DNA from 2 places in the Paenibacillus nitricinens genome. Region 1 is predicted to be linked to the other one. Evidence: riboswitches for the same ligand, from Rfam matches in the RefSeq annotation. Region 1 holds a riboswitch; the other holds the start of a gene.
What was found. A riboswitch is a leader RNA that binds a small molecule or an ion and turns the genes downstream of it on or off. The one in region 1 is predicted to bind cyclic di-AMP.

Region 1 (7,493 bases):
AGATGGTACAGATGGCGATAGAATTGCGGAATGTACGTAAACAGCGGCGTAGCAAGACAATTGGACCGCTAAACCTGAATCTGCCTCAAGGATATATCACAGCTTTGGTAGGTCAGAATGGATCTGGTAAAAGCACGTTACTGAATCTACTTCTACAGCTGTCGAACCCAGAGGAAGGTGATATTTATTGGTTTGAGAACAAGTATGATAACGAGCTGCCTATAGAGCTGCGACAATCTATTGCTTACGTCCCTGAGAATCCGATTTCAGAAGAGAATCACTGGAATGCGGAACAAGCGTCCCGATTTCGAAAGCATTGGTTTCCAAACTGGGATGAGTCGTATTTTCAGGATCTGATGGATCGCTTTGAAGTTCCGTATCATATGAGGCTCTCGAAGATGTCTAAAGGTGAGCGTCGGAAATTTGAAATTGCCGCAGCTCTTGCGTCACGCCCACGTCTGTTATTACTGGATGAGCCCTCTTCTGGCCTTGATCCTTTTGCCTGGAAGATTATGATGGAGACGCTTCACAAGTATATGGAAGAGACGGATGCAACGATGATTATCTCTACACACATTGTGGAAGAGGTACGGCGGCTGGCAGATTATATCGTGCTTATGCATAGGGGTGAACTGCTGGGTATGGCCGAAAAAGACAGTCTATTCGGTGCTTGGACTGAAGTGTGGGTGAATATTGCAGATGAAGAGGAGCTTGCTGAGTTATCAGCGGAATTACCGGGAGGCATAAACTTTGCCATGGATACACCGGGTGTAGCTTCGTTTATCATAGAACAATTTTCTAAGAACGAGAAACGCATTCATGACTTGGGCGTAAAAGTTATCAAGAGTCGCATTTTGGAATTAGATGAAATATTGGGTTTATGGACACAGGGATACCGTCCTATCCTGATTGATCACAAGAGAGGGGACTAGAGAAATGGAAGCCTTAAAGCTGGAAAGTGTAATGAAGCAATATGGAGAAAAAACCGCTGTAAACGGAATTAATTTATCGGTAGGCAAGGGGGAAATTTACGGATTACTGGGGGCAAATGGTGCTGGAAAAACAACCACAATGCGTATGGTGCTTGGCCTAATTTACCCTGATGGCGGGAATATTTTATATAATGGAAAGCCTTATAACAGCGAACTCCAGCAAATCATGGGCTATCTGCCCGAAGAAAGAGGATTATATCCAAAGGTAAAGGTAAGCGATCAAATCGTCTACTTGGCACGTCTGCGCGGGATGTCGGCTAGTGATGCAGATAAGAGCCTTCGCTACTGGCTCGATCGGTTTGAGGTTCCGGATTATTACAATAAGAAGATTGAAGAGCTCTCCAAAGGGAATCAGCAGAAAATGGGCTTTATCGCCGCAGTTGTTCATAAGCCGCAAATTCTGATCCTTGATGAAGCCTTCAGTGGTTTGGACCCTGTTAACGTGGAACTACTGAAAGATACGGTAAAAGAATTGCGTGATCAAGGAACAAGTATCTTATTCTCTACTCACCGGATGGAGCATGTTGAAGAGCTTTGCCGTAATATTACGATTCTGGATCGTTCCAATACTGTCGTGCAGGGCGATATTCGTACGATTAAGAGTGGGTATCCTCGTGAACAAGTATTGTTGCGTACGGATAACGAAGTGACTGGTCTAGAATCAATTGCAGGTGTAACAGCAGTACAGCGACAGGAGAGAGGTTATCTGCTGTCAATCAGTGAGATCGGCGCAGCACAACGTATCCTACAGCAGGCGATGGCGCAGGGTGAAGTGGAGCATTTTGAAATTAAGGAACCAACGTTAAATCAAATCTTTATCAGAGCGGTGGGTGAATCTCATGAATAAGATGGGGACAATTATTGGCTTTACCTTTAAAAATAAAGTAAGAACGAAATCATTCATGATTACTACGTTAATTCTAGTGTTGCTGCTCAGCATCGGGATGAATCTTCCGTATATCATCGATCAGTTTAAGGGTGATTCTAAAACAAACGCAGAGACTCAAATTGCTGTGATCGCGGAAGATGGAAATCAGGCTGCAGAGTTGTTGAAGGCATATACTTCACCTGAAGGAATGCCGCAGGCGAAAGTTGTGCAATATACTTCTGCCGATGATGCGGAGCTAAAGAAAGCTTTAGATGAAGGGACTGTAGAGGGGTATGTTACTTTTGCAGAATCGACTGGTGAAGGACTTCCACCCGTTACTTATTATAGTGAAAGTGGTGAATTGAAGGGCGATGTACAAATCTATCTCCAAAATGCCCTTCAGCAGGCCAACACCCAGTTCGTTGTTGGCGACAAGCTGACACAGGAGCAGATTGCTGCTATGTCAACACCGGTACAGATAGCTACTCAGCAGCTCAACCCTGATGGGACTGCGGGAGATAAAGATGCGTCGCAGGAATCCGCTCCAGCTATTAATTACGTTATTGTATACGCCATGCTTATGCTGTTCTTCATGTCTATCATGATGACTGGTAATATGATCGCAGCTGAGATTACTTCGGAGAAGAGCTCACGGATCATGGAGATTCTGATTACTAGTGCCTCACCGTTAGCGCAAATGTTCGGTAAAGTTATCGGAGTCTTCTTAGTAGGATTATTACAAATTGGCGTCATTATCGCAGCGGTAGTCGTCAATCTTAAGCTTCCGCATAATGCAACGATTTTGAAAGATTTAGACCTGGATTTAGGCCAGCTTAATATTAACTTGTTGCTTTATGGGATTGTTCTTTATGTACTGGGTTATTTCCTCTATGCCTTGATGTATGCAGCTGTAGGTTCAATTGTCAGCCGTACAGAGGATCTTGGCCAAGCGGTTATGCCGATTATGATGTTAGGCTTCGTAGCATTCTATGTTCCACTATTCAGTATCTCCAATGCGGATACTCTGCTGGTTAAGGTAGCGAGTTATGTGCCGTTCACCTCTCCATTGACCATGCTGCTCAGAATTGGTGTCGGTGAAGTAGCGATTTGGCAAGTTATTGTGTCATTAGCCATCCTGCTTGTTACCACGTTCATCTTTGGATGGTTGGCTGCCAAGATTTATCGCACGGGCGTATTGATGTACGGTAAACGTCCAAGTATTAAAGAGATCAGAAAAGCGATGAAGGCTTACAAGATCTAAGTGGCTTAAATAACTTTTAAGGAGTGGTAATCATGACTAAAAGTGAACAAAATAATATGATGCTTTTAATGAGTTCGGTATCTCTAGCTATGGTTAGTAGAATGCTCCCGACAGATGGATCCATTTTAATGGATTTCACTCAAGGTGTATTAACTGGTATCGCCATGGTAGGGATGGTTGCAGGATTGTGGATGTACGGTAAGGCGCGTAAGAGCAAAGCGTAATAGTAGGGAATAAGGAAGCCGCGGCAGATGCCGTGGCTTTTTTGTATACATATCGTAAAAGTTATGTAGCCGCTGCTTCTCCTTTGTTGATATTCATTATGAAGGAGTAGATCTAATCTTAGCTTCATCCGGACTCAGCAGGCGTTATTTGCGAGTAAACCGCCTTTGGAAGATAGTTGCGGACTCCAGTGCAGCTGTTCGATATGGATGGGGGGTAGTTGGTGTTTTTGATCCAATAAGGTCCATGAAGTTCGCAAACTTACCAAATGTCTTTTCCCATTAGGGCTACACAACGGATAGATTACCACTAGGCAGTAAATCCTCTTGAACAGTCAGTTGCTCCCGCACATGTCTAAGCTGCGCTTTTAGTACAGGAACACTCTTTTGCAGGATAATGCTTATTTGAGGTAAAGATAGCTTTAGGCCATACCACATCGTTTTTACAAGCTGTTCCTCCCAAGGCAATGCCTTGGCAGATAGGAGAGACCGGCGCGTGTAATAATCAGCGCATTGTCGGATACAAGAGCGGTAAGCTTCGATAGAGAATAGCTGGCTGTCGAAGCTTTTTTGACGGAATAGTTTATGAAGCTCTTTAAAAGTACGGATAGTAACCTTCTCGGCTTCTGCTGATTGTTGTAACAACATAGAACTGAGCGCATAGATATCATTCGTACACTTTTGAACACACGCTGCAAATATAGCTCTACGGGGTGATTCAGCAGGTAAGGGGTCAGGCATGATAAACACGATCCTTTCAGAATGGGTTATGGGATGAACCTATAATATAGAAAAGTAAGAAATGGATTTGTTTATAAGCTCGGCGGTATCAGGTTCTGGATAACTATGTTTTTGAAGCGCAACACTGGATGGTTTATAATATAGCCGCCCTCCTCTGGAATCTCTCCCACCAGCAACAGCTCTGTACAGACGACCTTGCTCAATGTGCCCTGCCAAGGATTTACCCTGCAGCTTGGCTTTTAAATCCTGTAAAGCACCTTGTACTAGCTCAAACTGAGTCTGATCCCACTCTGAACCATGGGTACGTACTTTATCTATCGCTTCCTCAAGCCGGCAATGGTATATCATTCTGAGAAAAGAACTCCATTTAATAAGGTCGAAGGTTTGGGTATTGGCAGAGATAAGACATGCCCCCCAGCTGCTACCTCCTTTACAGGTAAGTTTCAGGATGCCATACCGGCTGCCTTGATGAGCCTCCATTCCATAGTGAATAGGCTCAGGTGAATCAAAGACAAATACTTCTATGCGAGATAGTCTTCGCTGGTCCATGACGGTTTTCTCCTCCTTAGGTTTCCAAAAGCTTTAGATCTACATGGTGAATTACGTTAGCCTTCTCTATACAGGCGAGCATTTCAGCTTCATACTCACAGACTGCGGTATGCTCCAGCCATAGTAAGAATCTCTGTTTGCGTATAACGGATAAATGTAAGGGAAGGTTGTTGCGGGATCTCATTGCGTACCAACCGACTTCAACATCTTTTCACGGTTCCTTAAAAGCGGTGAGACACGGAAAACGTTGGTGTGCTGACCAATCCTCAGCTGTTGCTTTTCTCGGATGTTTTTATATATTTCGTATATAATCGTTCGATCCAAACAGTATTCACAGGTAGATGGGCTGTTGAAATGGCGAAGTGAACTCCAAAGTAAACATAATTTAGACTTTTCGGCTCAAGTAGCCCTTACTGAGTTCCCCAATAATAGTGTTTCATTCCTTTCACCCCGTCCAGCATGCTATCACCCTATAGAATCAGGTAACGCAAAAACCGCAGCAAGAGGAGGACCTCTGCTGCGGTTTTGGAATACAGGTATATACACACCTGTGCCAAAGCGTGGCGGATCAAGGGTCTCTCTCTTTACGCTTACGAGGTTAGCTGCCGGATTCGGACGGTGAGAGTCGCCCTACCTATGTGAGACTTGAACAGTCTCCTTCGGATTCACCCCAAGTAGGCCATGTGGCCTGATGGTTCCCCCGTTCCCTGCAAAAGCAGGAACTCAGCGTTGAATGTATTTCGTGAAATAGATTCAACCCGAATCATACTCTTTTCAAGGTGTTTCTGTAAAAACAGAAAGTGTTCTTTTGAGCGCAATTTTATCCATATCCTGCCGACTACGACGAAAAAAGGATCCAAATAGGTATTTATTGCGCGTTATCGGGCTTCTTCCTCGCTTAATCTCGCTTTCTTGTTTCCTTTCCTATAAAGGCGATTTTTGGGGATTCCTCCAATTGTGGTGAATAAAATCACGTGGTATGCCCGTATTTCGCTAATCGATTCAAATTCGAGTAAACAAGAGATATAGAGAGATTGGATATCAAGTAAGCGCTATCCAATACGAAAATAGTTTTTAATTTGCATTATTTTGGCATCAATCAGGTTTTACAATACTTCCTGCATAAGGGTATGATTACTCCTGTTTCAACACAACAATCGAATATTTGATCCGCTTAATTTCCGTTAAGGAAAGCGGGGGAACCAACAATCGGCAGACGATGTGAGAGTCGGAAGCCGGTTATGGGGTGAATCCTGTAGAGGATGCGAGTGTGCTCGCATCTATACAGGTAGGGCGACTCTCACCGCCCGAATCCGACAGCTAACCTCGTAAGCGTATGGAGAGAGGATGAGTGCAATGTGACCGCTAGCGAGCCACAGAGGAGAATCCTTTGTGGCTTTTTGCTGTGCTTTTTTAAGCAAAGCATTTATGGAAAACCTCACGAAGAGGTCGTTATATTCATCATTAGCGGTAGCTTTTCTTTCAAGACCAGGGTGATCAAGCTCTGATCTTACAAGCAAAGCATTTGAGGAGAATAAGAGATGACAGATCAGAATGAATATGTACTGGTATGTGCGCCAACGAAGGCAGGAGAACATTTTATTAAGCTTCTAAAATTCAGAGGCATTAAGATGGCCGGATTGACCAACAACTTGCCTGAGAAGTCCCTACTTGAAGAGATGGGGATTGAGCAAGTTGTTCTAGTAGATACCCGCCATCAGAATACTTGGTTTCGCCCGCCGTTCCCGGTAGGCCGGGTATATCTGTTCGAGAGCAGCTTTACATTATGCTGCCGCTATATTCAGATGTGCCGCACTTGGACGACACAGCCGATTTTTGTAATCACAAGCTCAATAAATCCTAGATTGGTCTATAAAAGACTTGGCGCAAGTTATGTAATCTATTCCCACAGTGGTGATGCTGATTTTCTGATCGACAGATCACCTCATCAAGGATAAAAGAAGGAGTGCGGGAAATATGATGGATCTGTATATGGTGGCTACGCTAGCTGTGATTTACGGGTTGTTTTATGGATTTATGCGCTGGTGCGCAGGTGTAGTTGAGGATACAGGGAGGGATAAGCTGTGATTCTAGTAATCGCTGTTACCCTATTACTGTTTGTATATCTGGTTTACGCATTGATTCATCCGGAGAAATTTTAAGGAGGGGCATTCATGGGCATTTTGCAAATCGCTCTTGTAATCGTAATTCTCATCTTGCTGGTTAAGCCGATGGGCACGTATTTATATTATGTATTTTCTAATGAACCGAACCGTACGGATCGCTGGTTTGGAGGTATAGAAAAAGGGATTTTTAAGCTGATCGGCCTGAAAAAAAAGGACGGAATGTCCTGGAAGAAATATGCGCTCACCTTTGTTTTAACGAATATCGTACTGGTAACTTTCAGTTATATTTTTCTTAGATTACAGCGGGGACTGCCGCTAAATCCGAATGGAATTGCAGATATGGAACAGACGCTTTCATTCAATACGGTGATCAGCTTTATGACCAATACGAACCTGCAGCATTATAGCGGGGAGACGGGGCTTTCGTATTTTTCACAAATGGCCGTCATCACGATGATGATGTTCACGTCTGCAGCGAGCGGATTTTCTGTTGCGGTTGCTTTTGTCAGAGGGATCACAGGCCAGAAATCAGTCGGGAACTTCTTCGAGGATTTCGTCAAAGCACATATTCGTGTGTTCATTCCACTAGCTTTGTTAGTTTCATTGGTGCTGGTAGGCTTGCATGTGCCGCAAACGCTAAAGCCTTCGCTTGAGGTCACTACTCTGGAAGGGCAAACCCAACAAATTGCTATCGGGCCAGTCGCTTCTTTGGAATCGATCAAACATTTGGGCACG
Region 2 (7,493 bases), 580 kb from region 1:
CTCCTAAATTCATTACAACCACCACCTCTACCCCATCGTATGGGCAAAGGCCTCAGTTGGTTCATAACTAGCCGTGTTTTTAGCTTATACGATTCCAGCAGCCAACAGAACACCGCTCAATCGGGCGTATTCTTCTAGACTTAACGTTTCTCCACGACGGGTTGGTTCAATCCCAGCTTCTGCGAGTAAAGCCTCCAGACGCTCACGTCCCTCTTCAGGGAAGTAACGAGCCTTGAGATTGTTAGCAATCGTTTTGCGGCGCTGTGTGAAAGAAGCTTGGACGACCTCAAAGAAATGCTTCTCACTCTCAACTTCTACCGGTGGACGCTCTCTTACCTTTAGACGGATTACAGCGGACTCCACATTAGGTTGAGGAATGAATACTGTACGCGGCACAATGCAGACGAGCTCAGGCTCGCTGTAATACTGCACGGCAATGCTAAGGCTTCCGTATTCCTTCCCACCCGGAGAAGCAGCCATACGCTCCGCAACCTCTTTCTGAATCATTACAACGATGTTATCAAGTGGAAGCTTCTCTTCGAGCAGCTTCATCAGAATCGGAGTAGTTACATAATACGGCAGATTGGCAACTACGCTTACCTTGTTCACGGATGCAAAATCTTCTTTGAACAACTCCTGCAGATTTACATTCAGAACATCATCATTACGAACCTTAACATGCGGATAAGGGGAAAGTACGTCCCTTAAAATAGGAATCAATCTACGGTCGATCTCCACAGCGGTTACCGCTCCAGATGTTAGCGCCAAACGTTCTGTCAGCGCCCCAATGCCGGGACCGATCTCCAATGCCCCAGAGCCGCTATCTAGCCCGGCAGCGTCTACAATCTTGTCCAATATATTTTGATCGATCAAAAAATTCTGTCCTAAGCTCTTCTTGAACTTGAATCCATAACGTTGAATAATTTCTTTCGTCCGTTTTGGAGTTGAAATTTCCTCTCTACCACTCATGAAGTAATGCCCCCCTGATCAATTTGGGCGAGAGCTCCGGCAAATTCCTCCCGCGTAATTCCAAACATCGCCAGCCGCTTGTACAGCTGCTTGCCATTACAATATCCGATTCCAAGCAAATTACCAAGTGCCATACGTCTTTCAGCTGCCCGAGGGTGTACAAGCATTCCAGCGGCCATTAGATCTTCAAGTCCGATTAAAGCAGGTGCTCCTTCAAAAGAGGTATGTACATTCCGCAGCGCATGACGAATCGCCTCTGGAGAAGCGTTCTCCACACCGATATCTCCTTTGCGGGTTGCGTCCTTCTCCGGAATGAAGGCATGCTTGCAGCCCGGCACCTTTGCAGACACAATCTTGCGAATTCGTTCACCGGCGTGATCTGGGTCCGTAAGAATAATCACCCCTCTACGCTCCATAGCAAGCGCGATCTTCCCAATTACGGTCCGGTCTACAGCCGAGCCCCCAGTTTCAATCGTATCTGCTTCTACAGCGCGTTTAACAGCGACGGTATCACTCTTACCTTCGACGACAATTAGTTCCTTAATCATATCTCTGACTCCTTCCAAAAAAAGCAAAAAAGAAGAGGTTTCGCTCCTCTTCTTTTGGTTAAAGAATGTATAAGTGATGAGCGGTTGCTCTGCGATCAACGAAATGATCATCTGGCGTTCCTTAACGGTTATCATCACTATAGCTTATCAAAGAATAATTTGCAAAAGCTTCAGCCTAGTTTAACTCCGGCTTCACAGGTCCAATCACATAAATGGTTCGTGATTTACGACCGAAATTACGAACATGGCTCAGTGAATCGTAGTAGACATCTACTTTATTGCCCTTAATGGCGCCGCCAGTATCTTCTGCTCGGCGGAATCCAAGTCCCTCGATATATACCCACCAGCCAATAGGAATTACATTCGGGTCTACTGCAATTGTGCGACCTTCCGTTACGCGTGTTCCGGAAGCCGTTTTGGTACCTATACCTGCCTCTTCTGACGAATAGGCTGTCATGGAGACATTCTTAATCATCTTCTTGTACTCAAAGTCTACGCCAGCCTTGCTTGTGACGTTATTAGTCTTGGCGCTAACTTTAGCCGTTTTTGAAGTAGTGTTTGATTTGGAAGTTGTTGTAGTCTTAGCTACAGCCGGCTTAGGAAGTGCTTTGGTACCAACGGCAATAATCTTATCTTTCGTTACCGTTTGTACTTCCTTACCAATCATGCGCATAGAGGCCAGTTCTCCGTCTTGGTAGATCTTTTCAATATGCTGAATCATGACGCCTGGTTTGCCTGCCTGTGCCACTCTAACTGTTCCCACAGTAAGGGAGGGGTCTGCTGTCTTGATGACTCTGAAGGGTAAGTTAGTTGTTCGCTGTACGGTCTGTTTGTTGATGCGAACAATCTTAACCTCCATGTTTGCAGAAATGGTGGTGTCTAACGAAGGGAAAATCTTATCATGACCTTCTAGGGTAATGCCCATTTTCTCAATTGCTTTACCAATTGTATCCTCGGTCGTATATAACGTTTTTGTTGCTCCATCCGCAGTAAGACTAATTTTCTGCGCACGATTGATAACGACACGGTCACCGTCTTTTATTTCATCACTCAGACCTAAAGATAGTTCATCATGCGGCTGTAGCGAAATTTGCTCTTTCTCCAACACATCACCAAGAAGCGCTTCCCGCGTTTCAAGCGTCTGTGTTTGCCCGTCTATTACTAAAAATAATTGTTTGTTACTTTGACCGTGTACGTACAGCAGAATAAGTAACGCGATAGCGACTGAAATCACGCCTGCAAGTAAAAGCACGCGAGTATTTACTTGCTCCCACCGTAATGCGAAAGACCTGCTGGATGACTGCGAATCATGGGATACTTCTGGTTGGAATACGCCCATTCTCTCCATCCTCCTTACATAGCCCCGTCGTCAATTGTATATCATGAGGACTGAATTCCTTTGACGAAACTATTTGAGATTGTCACAGGACACGCACGTAATAACTTAGCGTCTCCTGCTCATGGATCGCCTGCTCGGCACAGCTACTCCCACCCCTGTTATATAACAGTATGTGGGTAACATTCTATTTATTCAAAAATAAAAAAGCCTAAAAAGAGTTCAACTGAGGACTCTTTCGTGGCTTCTCCAATATCAGAATAGAGAATGCTTATGCACGAGGTTGCCTCTCTTACTTGCGCTTACGGGGTTAGCTGTCGGGTTCGGACGAAAGAGAGACGCCCTATTTCAGGTCACCCGCTCATGGCGGTTGCCCTTAAATTCACCCCAAAGACCACGTGAAGAAATCAAATACTGTCCTACGGCACGTCTAAACCGTATTTTAAATACAGGCATGCGGCAGGTCAATATTGGTTCCCCCGTTCTCCATACGGAGACTCAGCGAGACGATCCATGAATATATGGCTGTCACTGTAACACAGCTCACATCACTGAAAAGATGATATCCTGTTTTGATGCATGTTGTAAAGGACGATTCAACCACGTTTAAGCAAAAATATGGTTAAAATATTGTAATATTCAGCCGTTTTTATATTAAAAAAGTTTAATATATCGGCCATTCTCTATTTTTCGCCTGTTTTTCTTCCGTTTTCACTCAATCCCAAATCGTTCCAGTGCGTTCGCATACGTTATATTAGCCAATTCTTCCCATGTTAACCCTTTAATTTCAGCTGCTGCCTCTGCTACCAGCTTCACATGAGCGCTCTCATTTCGCTTTCCGCGGAAGGGGTGCGGAGTCAAATATGGAGCATCGGTTTCAATCAATAATCGGTCTAGAGGGGTCTGCGCAAGTACTTCTTTTGGCACTCTTGCATTTTTGAACGTAATAGGTCCTCCAAAGGATAAATGAAAACCAAGATTCAAGCACATCTTAGCTGTTTCCCAGCTTCCTGAGAACGAGTGCATCACGCCTCCAACCTCATTTGCTTTTTCCTCCCGTAAAATCCGTACAACATCCTCATGGGCATCACGATCATGAATACAAATCGGCATATTCAGTTCGCGGGCTAGTCCAATTTGCTTGCGAAAAACTTCATGCTGCACATCCTTGGGAGAAGTATCCCAGTAATAATCCAGTCCGATTTCACCGATCGCCACTACTTTCTTATGACTGCATAGAGAAGCGATCCAATCGAGATCTCCATCCTTCATATCAATCGCATCCTGAGGATGCCAACCCACTGCCGCATAAATATAATCGTAAGATTCCGCCAGCTTCATCGTTGAGGGAATCGTCTCCCGATTAAATCCGATATTAATCATCTTGCTAACTCCTGCTTCTACAGCACGAGCGATAACTTCTTCGCGATCCTCGTCGAATTGAGGCGCATCCAGATGCGTATGTGTGTCAAACAGATACATTTTAACCTTCACTCCTTGTCAAAAATGCTATATTTTTTTGTATTATTTTGCAAAAATCTCTGCGATAGAAGAAGGCAATCGTGTAAGCACTTTTCTCAACTTATCCTGAGGAAAATAAAGATGATATCTGCCACGATGAATGCCGCTAATAGAACGTACAATATCGGATACCTCTGAAATTTCCCGCAGATGATCATGCCGATCAAGCAGCAGAATTTGTTTATTGTCAAAAGCTTCTCCCGGACGGAACACATCATAGGGCAGATCTGTCGGAAAATCAATCTCCAAATCATATTCTGGGTGAAGACCCGCTGCCGCAAAACTGCTGCGAATTTCACTAATCATATCTGTATCGAGATTCTCCATCTCAACGTATTTATACAGTTTACGATGAATAAAACGGGTGCACAAGTCGCTTAGTAGCTCATCTTTTTCAAGCGTCCACTGCATAAAAGCCGTCTGTACCAATGCTTCATCCAGCATTAAATATTGCTTTACTGTCACCTCACCACGGAACAAATCCTCCAGCGGATTAATCATGAAACTAAAATTGTACCCCTCTTGGAAAAGCTCCTTGGCTCTGCGGAAAATTTGTCGCAAAATAATCTCTGAGCTACGTGTCACCGGATGAAAATACACTTGCCAGTACATTTGATAACGCGACATTAAATAATCTTCAATGGCATGCATTCCCGATTCTTTTACAACAACTCGACCATTATAAGGACGCAGCATTCTTAAAATCCGATCAATGTCGATCGTTCCATAGTTTACACCTGTATAGTACGCATCACGCAGCAAATAATCCATGCGATCAGCATCTAGCGGACTTGAAACCAGATTTACAACAATTTCATGCTCATAAGTTTTAGCGATTACTGAGGCTACTTTACGAGGAAAATCCTCCTCCACATCACGCAAGATCTCAGTAATCTCTGTGTCCTCCAGAATAATTCGACAAGTCCAATCCTCATGATTCATTTCAAAAGCTTCTTCTATAGAATGGGAAAATGGACCATGCCCCAGATCGTGCAGCAAAGCCGCACACAAGGTGAGCAGACTTTCTTCAGGAATCCAATCCTTATAACCGCTTCGTTCAAATTGCGAAATAATTCTACGTGTAATTTCGTATACCCCTAGAGAATGAGAAAACCGACTATGCTCTGCGCCATGAAAGGTAAGATACGAGGTACCCAGCTGGCGAATTCGGCGTAAACGCTGAAATTCCTTTGTATTTATTAGTCGCCAAATAATAGTATCCTGCACGTGGATATAATTGTGAACCGGATCTTTGAAAACCTTTTCTTCTGTGAGCGGCTGCTTCATGAGATCAACTCCTTTATTAAATTTAATATGATTTTAACCAATATAAGTATATAATAAGTAATTATGTCGTACTTTGTCGAATTATGACGTTTTTAGTCTTGGTAAATCGACAAAGTTTATTTTTACTTTTTATTTAGAATTCGCAATTGGTATAGGCAATTCAAAGTTTTAGTGAAAAAGTTCTTAATTCAACCTATGAAAAAAGGTTGACTGTTTTGGGAATCGTTGGTATTATGAATATCATAAAACAGTGAACAATGTCGAATAATGACGTTTTTGGAACATTGAGAGGAGTAACGATTGGTATGATGAAATCAACAGGAATTGTAAGAAAAGTAGACGAACTTGGACGGGTAGTTATTCCCATCGAATTGCGCCGTACTCTTGGCATTGGTGAAAAAGACGCACTTGAAATTTACGTTGATGGTGAACGCATTATGCTTAAAAAATATGAGCCTGCCTGCATTTTCTGCGGCAACGCTGAGAACGTAACTTACTTCAAAGGAAAAATAGTTTGTCATGAATGCATTTCTACTATCCCTACCCCTGTGACAAACTAAAATAAATAGTATATAATAGAACTAATCAAATTGTTAATTCTAACCTTTTCATATCTCCTTGACCTCCCGTGACCGCGGGAGGTATTTTTTTTCTGCAATTACCTGTGTTTCCCACCCCAAAAGGTGTCTAAAGGCTTTACTCCCCCCATGACACCTATTAATGATGGGTAATACGGTGAGAGCACGAAGTAATCCGAGTTTTTACCTTGCTCTGGTCTATAATGGGCTTCCTTTTGGGAACCACCTTCAGGCTATAACCTCGTCAGCTTCGTAATATCCTTCGCTCCTTGTTAACCTCTTAGAATTAGAATCCATTAATAGTACTTACTCCTGCTTAGCTTTATCCAGAAGTGCGTTGTAAATATCACGCTTTGACACACCACGATCAGAGGCCGTTTTTTTCATAGCTTCTTTACGAGGCATGTCTGCTGCTTCGTAATGAGCAACATGTTCTTCAATACTTAACGTCCGCCACCAAGCCGATTCCGCCATTTCAGCATCTTCCTTGCTCTCACCTTCAACGACAATGACATACTCACCAAGCGGTGGATGTTCAGCGAGCCAATCCGTACATTCCTCGATCGTCCCACGTAGAAACTCCTCATATCTCTTCGTCAGTTCACGAGCAAGCACAATTCGCCGATTGCCAAATGCTTCATGGAGATGAGCCAGTGTCTTCACCACGCGATGTGGAGATTCGTAGAACAATATAGTTCCTTGCGCCGAACGAAGTGGACTTAATACCGCACGGATATCTTTACGTTCTCGAGGTAAGAAGCCGACAAAAGTGAAAGTAGTCGTAGGCAGACCAGAGGCAATCAATGCTGACAAAGCTGCGTTAGCTCCAGGTATAGGAATTACTGGTATACCGTGACTTATGGCAAGGGCTACAAGGTCTGCACCAGGGTCAGAAATGGCTGGTAAACCGGCATCGCTGACGAGAGCCAAATTTTTTCCTTCTATTATATAGCGGATAAGTTCAGGTCCACTGGCAGCCTTATTATGCTCATGATAACTGAACAGCATAGAGGGTGTAATTTCAAAATGACTCAACAATTTTCGGGTTTGTCTTGTATCCTCAGCTGCAATAATATCGCATTCCTGCAATGTGCGAACAGCACGATAAGTCATATCCTCTAAATTACCGATCGGTGTTGCCACCAAAAAGAGTGAACCGGTTGATTCCTGCTTATGTGTATTGTTATTGTTCTGAAAACTGCTTTGGCATGATATCGTCATGATTTACCCTCTTTAGCACCATAGTAGATGTCC

Region 2: another riboswitch for cyclic di-AMP. It lies ahead of ACN6KS_RS00190 (ubiquitin-like domain-containing protein); the one in region 1 lies ahead of ACN6KS_RS02825 (hypothetical protein).

Annotation. Positions count from the first base shown of each region.
Region 1 is NZ_CP183948.1:616,722-624,214, forward strand. Features, by position in the region: gene ACN6KS_RS02795 (ATP-binding cassette domain-containing protein) at 3-932, shown strand; gene ACN6KS_RS02800 (ABC transporter ATP-binding protein) at 937-1,839, shown strand; gene ACN6KS_RS02805 (ABC transporter permease) at 1,832-3,121, shown strand; gene ACN6KS_RS02810 (hypothetical protein) at 3,154-3,345, shown strand; gene ACN6KS_RS02815 (hypothetical protein) at 3,631-4,083, opposite strand; gene ACN6KS_RS02820 (hypothetical protein) at 4,123-4,632, opposite strand; cyclic di-AMP (ydaO/yuaA leader) riboswitch at 5,206-5,371, opposite strand; cyclic di-AMP (ydaO/yuaA leader) riboswitch at 5,794-5,983, shown strand; gene ACN6KS_RS02825 (hypothetical protein) at 6,174-6,590, shown strand; gene kdpF (K(+)-transporting ATPase subunit F) at 6,717-6,794, shown strand; gene kdpA (potassium-transporting ATPase subunit KdpA) at 6,807-7,493, shown strand, end outside.
Region 2 is NZ_CP183948.1:38,049-45,541, reverse strand. Features, by position in the region: gene yabG (sporulation peptidase YabG) at 1-13, opposite strand, end outside; gene rsmA (16S rRNA (adenine(1518)-N(6)/adenine(1519)-N(6))-dimethyltransferase RsmA) at 85-969, opposite strand; gene rnmV (ribonuclease M5) at 966-1,517, opposite strand; gene ACN6KS_RS00190 (ubiquitin-like domain-containing protein) at 1,693-2,856, opposite strand; cyclic di-AMP (ydaO/yuaA leader) riboswitch at 3,138-3,367, opposite strand; gene ACN6KS_RS00185 (TatD family hydrolase) at 3,565-4,335, opposite strand; gene ACN6KS_RS00180 (HD domain-containing protein) at 4,378-5,661, opposite strand; gene ACN6KS_RS00175 (AbrB/MazE/SpoVT family DNA-binding domain-containing protein) at 5,967-6,221, shown strand; gene rsmI (16S rRNA (cytidine(1402)-2'-O)-methyltransferase) at 6,546-7,460, opposite strand; gene ACN6KS_RS00165 (tRNA1(Val) (adenine(37)-N6)-methyltransferase) at 7,457-7,493, opposite strand, start outside.